Regions from separate parts of the Sphingobium sp. L-44 genome, predicted to be linked through region 2. Evidence: riboswitches for the same ligand, from Rfam matches in the RefSeq annotation. Region 2 holds a riboswitch; the other holds the start of a gene.
The links. Region 2 has a riboswitch for thiamine pyrophosphate ahead of AC13EK_RS18150 (TonB-dependent receptor). Riboswitches for the same ligand answer to the same signal wherever they lie in the genome.
Positions count from the first base shown of each region.

Region 1: another riboswitch for thiamine pyrophosphate. It lies ahead of thiC (phosphomethylpyrimidine synthase ThiC); the one in region 2 lies ahead of AC13EK_RS18150 (TonB-dependent receptor).

Region 1 covers NZ_JBSXOQ010000096.1:128,482-131,887, forward strand. Annotated here, with positions in the region: gene thiC (phosphomethylpyrimidine synthase ThiC) at 1-1,702, opposite strand, end outside; TPP riboswitch at 1,757-1,866, opposite strand; gene AC13EK_RS14525 (hypothetical protein) at 1,975-2,259, shown strand; gene AC13EK_RS14530 (prolyl oligopeptidase family serine peptidase) at 2,280-3,406, shown strand, end outside.
Region 2 covers NZ_JBSXOQ010000109.1:52,583-55,988, forward strand. Annotated here, with positions in the region: gene AC13EK_RS18150 (TonB-dependent receptor) at 1-1,544, opposite strand, end outside; TPP riboswitch at 1,574-1,683, opposite strand; gene AC13EK_RS18155 (glutathione S-transferase family protein) at 1,767-2,441, shown strand; gene AC13EK_RS18160 (hypothetical protein) at 2,446-3,084, shown strand; gene ndk (nucleoside-diphosphate kinase) at 3,360-3,406, opposite strand, start outside.

The sequences.
Region 1 (3,406 bases), on a different contig from region 2:
AGAAATGGGCGCTCTTGGCGCCTTCGGCCGGCAGGGTCTGGTCATGATATTGTTCGGCCGTGTCGGGATCGAGGCTCAGGTTGAACTGGTCGCGCCAGCGGAACTCGAAACGCGCGCGGCTGAGCGCGTCGTCGCGGACCTTGGCGGCCGGGTGACCCTTAGCAAGGTCGGCGGCGTGGGCGGCGAGCTTGTAGGTGACGACGCCGACCTTCACATCGTCGCGGTCGGGCAGGCCCAGATGCTCCTTAGGCGTGACGTAGCAGAGCATCGCCGTGCCATACCAGCCGATCTGGGCGGCGCCGATCCCTGAAGTGATATGGTCATAGCCCGGCGCAATGTCGGTGGTGAGCGGCCCCAGCGTATAGAAGGGCGCTTCGCCGCAGACCTGGAGCTGCTTTTCCATATTCTCCTTGATCTTGTGCATGGGCACATGCCCCGGCCCTTCGATCATCACCTGCACATCCTGTTTCCAGGCGCGGTGAGTCAGTTCGCCCAGCGTGTAGAGTTCGGAGAATTGTGCTTCGTCATTGGCGTCGGCAATCGAACCGGGGCGCAGGCCATCGCCCAGCGAATAGGCGATGTCATAGGCCTTCATGATCTCCGTGATCTCGTCGAAATGATCGTAGAGGAAGCTCTCCTTGTGGTGCGCCAGGCACCATTTCGCCATGATCGATCCGCCGCGCGAGACGATGCCAGTGACGCGCTTCGCCGCCATCGGGATGTAGGCGAGGCGGACGCCGGCATGGATGGTGAAATAGTCGACGCCCTGTTCGGCCTGTTCGATCAGGGTATCGCGGAAGATATCCCAGGTCAGGTCTTCGGCGATGCCGCCGACCTTTTCGAGCGCCTGATAGATGGGGACGGTGCCGATCGGCACGGGCGAGTTGCGGATGATCCATTCGCGGGTGTCGTGGATGTTGCGGCCGGTGGAGAGGTCCATCACCGTGTCGGCACCCCAGCGGATCGACCAGACCAGCTTGTCGACTTCGGACGCGACGTCGGAGGCGACCGCCGAGTTGCCGATATTGGCGTTGATCTTCACCAGGAAATTGCGGCCGATCGCCATCGGCTCGGATTCCGGGTGGTTGATGTTCGACGGGATGATCGCGCGGCCGCGGGCGACTTCATCGCGCACGAATTCCGGCGTCACATAGTCGGGGATCGACGCCCCCCAGCTTTCGCCGTCGCGGACATATTCGGCGAGGCGGGCACGGCCCAGATTTTCGCGCTCCGCGACATATTCCATTTCCGGGGTGATGATGCCGCGGCGGGCATAGTGCATCTGGGAGACGTTGGCGCCGAGCTTGGCGCGCAACGGGCGCTTCACGACATTGGGGAAGGGCTGGACGCGTCCATTTCTGGATTCCGTCACAGTCGAGACTGTGCCGGTGGCGCTCCGATCGGGGCCTTTGAGGCCATTATCCTCCGGCTTGATCTCGCGCGCATCATATTCCTCGACATCGCCACGATCGCGGATCCAGTCTTGGCGAAGCTGCTGGAGGCCGGCCATGATGTCGATGCGGGCGTCGGGGTCGGTATAGGGACCGGACGTGTCATAGACGCGGACCGGCGGCTCGCCGCTGCCCGGCTCCAGATGAATTTCGCGCATGGCGACCTTGCGCGGACCGACATGGATCTTCTTCGAGCCGCGAATGGGCCCGGTGGTGACGCGCATTTCTGTGCGGGCGGGGACGTCTGCCATAACTTCTCTCTCCTTCAGGCGGAAAGAGAGTGCGGGCGGTGTCACGGGACGAGTGGCACGACGCGCTTCCCTCCCTACGCCAGTGTCAACTGGATCAGGTTCAGCGGGTCGCGGCCACAAAGCCGCCTCTCAACCGTCTGCGGACGGTCCCCCGGGGATATGGGCATTGGATAGCGCAAGCGCGGCGGCAGGGGAAGCCCTTCGCGAGCCGATCGCCTTGCGCCGGGGCGATGGAGACCATAATTGGAAGGAGATCCAGCAAGAGGCCGATCGTGCAGAACAGCGCCCCACCCCATCCCGATTCCGAGAAGGCCCGGCGCAAAGCGTTGCGGCACGAGATGCGGATGGTGGCGGTGCGGCCGCGGCGCTGGGGGCTGTGGCTGCTGACGCTGGGTGCGCTGCTGCTGATCCTGCCGTCGGCCTTTGGCGTTCATAGCGTGATGGGCTGGTCGCCGATGCTGCTGGGGCTGGTCGCCTGCGCCGCGTCGCTGCCGCTGCTGGTGGCGGGCGCGGTGCTGCGGCGGCGCTATCTGAAGGGACAGTTCGCGCGGGATTGAGGACAACAAAGGGGGGCGCAATGAAGAGGTTTTTGACGATGGTTTCTGCTGCCTTGCTGACCGGCGCTGGCGCGCCCGCCCCTGCTCCGGCGGACGATCCGTTCGTCTGGCTGGAGGACTGGACCGGGCCGCGCGCAATGCAGTGGGTGGAGGCGGAGAACAAGGCGACCGTCGCCACGCTGCAGGGCGATCCGCGCTATGCCGGCTATTACAGGGACGCGCTGGCGATCGCGTCGGCCAAGGACCGGATCGCGATGCCGATGCTGATCCATGGCCGCATCTATAATTTCTGGCGCGATGCCGACCATCCGCAGGGCGTGTGGCGCTATACGTCCGAGGCTGATTATGCGTCGGCGTCGCCGAGATGGACGACCGTGCTGGACCTGGATGCGCTGTCCAGGGCCGAGGGCAAGAAATGGGTGTGGAAGGGCGCGACCATCCTCGACCCCGAGGAGCGGATCGCGCTGCTGGCGCTATCGGATGGTGGCGAGGATGCGGTGCGGCTGCGCGAGTTCGACCTGGTCGACGGCCAGTTCGTGCCGGGTGGGTTCGACATTCCCAATGCCAAGCAGGATGCGGTGTGGCTGGACAAGGATACGCTCCTCCTGTCGCGCGACTGGGGGGCGGAAAGCCTGACCAAGTCGGGCTATCCCTTCATCATCAAGACGCTGAAGCGCGGGCAGAAACTGGACGAGGCACAGGAAGTGTTTCGCGGCGCGGCGAGCGACCAGCTCATGTCGATGCCGATCCTGCTGAGCGATGGGCAGGGCAACAGGGCCGCCTTCCTGTTTCGCGGCGTCACCTTCTTCGGCAACGAGACCTGGCTGTTGACGGCGCAGGGGACGAAGCGGCTGGCGCTGCCGGCCAAGAGCCAGCTGCAGGGCATGGTCGACGGGCAGGTGCTGATCCAGACCAGCGAGGCGTGGGAAAGCGGCGGCGTGACCGTGCCGGCAGGGGCGCTGGCGAGCGTGGCGCTCAAAGCCCTGCAGGAGGGCGGGGTGCTGACGCCCGAGATCTTGTTCGCGCCGACGCCGCGCCAGTCGATCGACGGGGTGGTGGCGACGCAGAACCGGGTCGTGCTGAGCCTCAACGACAATGTACGCGGGCGGGTGCGGGTCTATGCGCGCGGCGCAAAGGGATGGAGCGC
Region 2 (3,406 bases):
GTGCGGAAATTGGTGGTGATGTTGGCGAACAGCTGCTGCCGGTCGTCCAGCTGATAATGGATCGCCGCCCGCGGCAGCGCGGCGAAGCTGTCGATCCGCACCGTCGATTGCGGGCCCGGCAGATAATTGCGGCCGTTGCGCAGCAGGTTGACGCCCTTGAAGCCGATGTCGATGCCCAGCTTGGGCGTCACCGCAATGCTGTCGGACAGGAAGAAGCCCTTGGTGACCGTCTCCGTGCGCTGATTTTCATAGGCCAGCAGCCGCCCGTCGGCGGTGCGGATCGCCTTGTCCTGATAGCCCCACTGGTCGACCGGCCGGCCATCGGCATCGATCGACGTATAGGATTGCGTCACCCGATCGGTGCCATAGTCGAACCAGAGGCCTGCGACGATCCGATGCGCGCCGGCCTGCAAGGTCAACTTGCTGACGTCGCCGACGCGGAACTGCTTGCCGGTCCAGTTGCCCATCACCGTGGCGACGCCATCGACCGCACCGGGCAGGTCGATCGGCTGGGTCAGCTCCTCGGTGCCCAGATAATTGCCGGTGGTGGCCAGCTGCGTGCCATAGGGCGAATTGCCATGGCCCATCTGCAGATAGGCACTGCTGTCGAAGCTCAGCGTGTCGCCGAGCTTGAGATGCACCGGCGCCGCGACATAGAAATTGCGGAACGGCGCGCGATAGAGCCGCCAGTAGTTGGTATTCCCCTCGCTATAGGTCTCGTCGAAATTATAGCCCCGGCCAGAGACGTCCCAGTCCGCCTTGCTCGGGCTGGGATAGGTCGATGTCTTGGCATCGTTGAAGGAAAAGGCGATGCTCGCCCGGTTCCCCTCACCCCATTCGTTCAGCAGCTTGGCGTCGATATGCTGGCGCTGGTCATGGCCCGCCCCGCGCCAGTTGTCGGCGCGGTTGTTGGAATAGGAAATGAAGCCCTTCAGCCCGGTCGACCCGATCCGTCCCGTGTCGATCCGCGCAAAGACGCGCCGCTCGTCATAGGAACCGACCGACAGGTTGACGAGGCCGCCCGCCTCCGCCCTGGGATCATCCAGCGTCAGCGACAACAGGCCGCCGGCCGCCGCGACTACCGGCGAGTCAATGTCTGCCGCGCCCTGCGCCAGCATCACCTGCCGCACATTCTCCGCATCGGCAAATTGCGAGGGATAGGCATAATAATAGCCGATGTCATTCTGCGGCGCGCCTTCCATGAGCACGCCGATCTGGTCCTGGCCCAAGCCGCGCAGCGTCAGGCTGGACGATGCCGACAGACCATAAGGGTCGCTGGAAGAGACATTGGCGCCGGGCAGCAGGTTGACCAGCTGGAACGCGTTGAGCGTCGGCGCCTGCTTGATGATGAAGTCGGTCGAGATCGCACTGACCGCCTTGGGCGCGCTCTGATCGGGCAACAGCCCTTCCGGATCGGGATGGCCGACGACCTGAATATTGGTCGACTGGTCCAGCTCATCCTCCGCCATCGCGGGCGATGCAATCATCAACAGGGCCAGCGTCAGGCAGGCGCTTCCAACATGGGGCAATCGGGCAGTCTTCATCTCACGTCCACTCCACAGGAGGGACGACGGACCTGCCGCCTTGCCCTCCCTACGCCGGTATCAGCCGGATCAGGTTCAGCGGGTCGTGGTCTGCTGACCACCTCTCAGCCGCGCATCAGCGGCCCCCCGGGGATGCCCGCCCCTTAGGCGTTTCGACGCGAAGTGGAAAGCCCTCTCTATCGGCTCTCGACTTATCGAAGCCCGCCCGGCTAAGACATGGCCATGATGAAGCTGTTCATTGGCAACAAGGCCTATTCGAGCTGGTCGCTGCGCGGCTGGCTGGCGTGCAAGCTCTCCGGCCTTCCGTTCGAGGAAGTGGTGGTCCCTCTCTATGACGAGGAATGGGAAAAGCGTCGCGAGGGCGACGAGTTCGCCCCCTCCTCCGGCAAGGTGCCGATCCTGTGGGATGGCGACGACATCGTCGTGTGGGACAGCCTGGCCATTGTCGAATATCTCAATGAAAAGACCGGGGGCGACCAGTTCTGGCCGACCGATCCGGGTGCCCGCGCCATGGCCCGCTCGATGGCGGCCGAAATGCACAGCAGCTTCGCCGCGCTCCGCCGCGAGCACAGCATGAACATCCGCCAGATCTATGATCCGGTCCCGCCGTCGGAGGCCGTCGCCCACGACATCAGCCGGATCATGCAGCTCTGGGCCCAGGCCCGCGCCCGCTATGGTGGCGAGGGCGACTTCCTGTTCGGCGAGTTCGGCGCCGTCGACCTGATGTTCGCGCCGGTCGTTACCCGCTTCATCACCTATCAGCTGCCGGTCGCCCGCTTTGCCGAAGCCTATATGCGCGCGATCATCGCCCATCCCTGGATGCAGGAATGGATCGGCGAGGCGCAGGCCGAGGAATGGGTGATCGACAAGTTCGAAGTCCCGCCACAGACGGCCTGATCCGATGAGCGACAGCCCCGAGGCCAAGCAGGAGACCCGCAAGGAGGAAGCCGCCCGCATCCGCCGGCGCTGGATCACGCTGGGCGAGTTGCTGGCAGTGGCGGCGGTGCTGATCTCCGCCCTCACCCTCTATCTCAACTGGGCCGACAAGAAGGACGAACGCGCCAGCAAGGCCGCCGAAAGCAGCAAGGCCTCCGCCCGCGCTGCCCGGCTGGTGCTGCACGCCGCGGCCGATGGCGACAGCCGCCTGACGCTCAAGCCCGCCGATCCCGATCAGCTGGTGCAGAGCCAGACCATCCATTTCCCCAGGGCGCTCGGCATCGCACCGGTCGACACCACCGGCGAACCGCGGATCGAGGCCGGCTGGTTCGAGGATGCGCTGAAAAAGGCGCGCAATGCCGCCAAGCTGCCCGACGACAGCATCGGCGACGAGAAACTGCCGGTGACCATCGTCACCCAGTTCGTCGTCAATGGCGACACCCACAGCGATTCCGCCGTCTACGACATCGGCTATGGCATCGCCGGCAAATGGCTGTCCGGCCACAAGCTGACCCTGCGCGGCCTGTCCCTCGTCAGCCACGCCCAGGGCGCCGACGCCCAGGCCAAGATCGACGCCCGCTGGGCCCGCCAGACAAAAGGCTAGAGCCGCACGGCCACGTTCAGGCAGGCCGAAGCTGACGTCTCAGTTCCTCCCCAAGCTTGCTTGGGGAGGTGGCAGCGCGAAGCGCTGACGGAGGGGCAATGGCGCGACCTCATCTACTTGCCCCTCCACCGCCTTCGGCGGTCCCCCTCCCCAAGCAAGCTTGGGGAGGATTACGGACAGTCGCCTACTACCCACCCGCGCCCCAGCAACAAAAAACCCGGCCGCTCCTTGCGGGAGCGCCGGGCCTTTTGCTCGTCCGGGGACGGGGGTCGGGTTTAGCCGACGATTTCTTCGGGCTTGAAGAAATAGGCGATCTCGATCG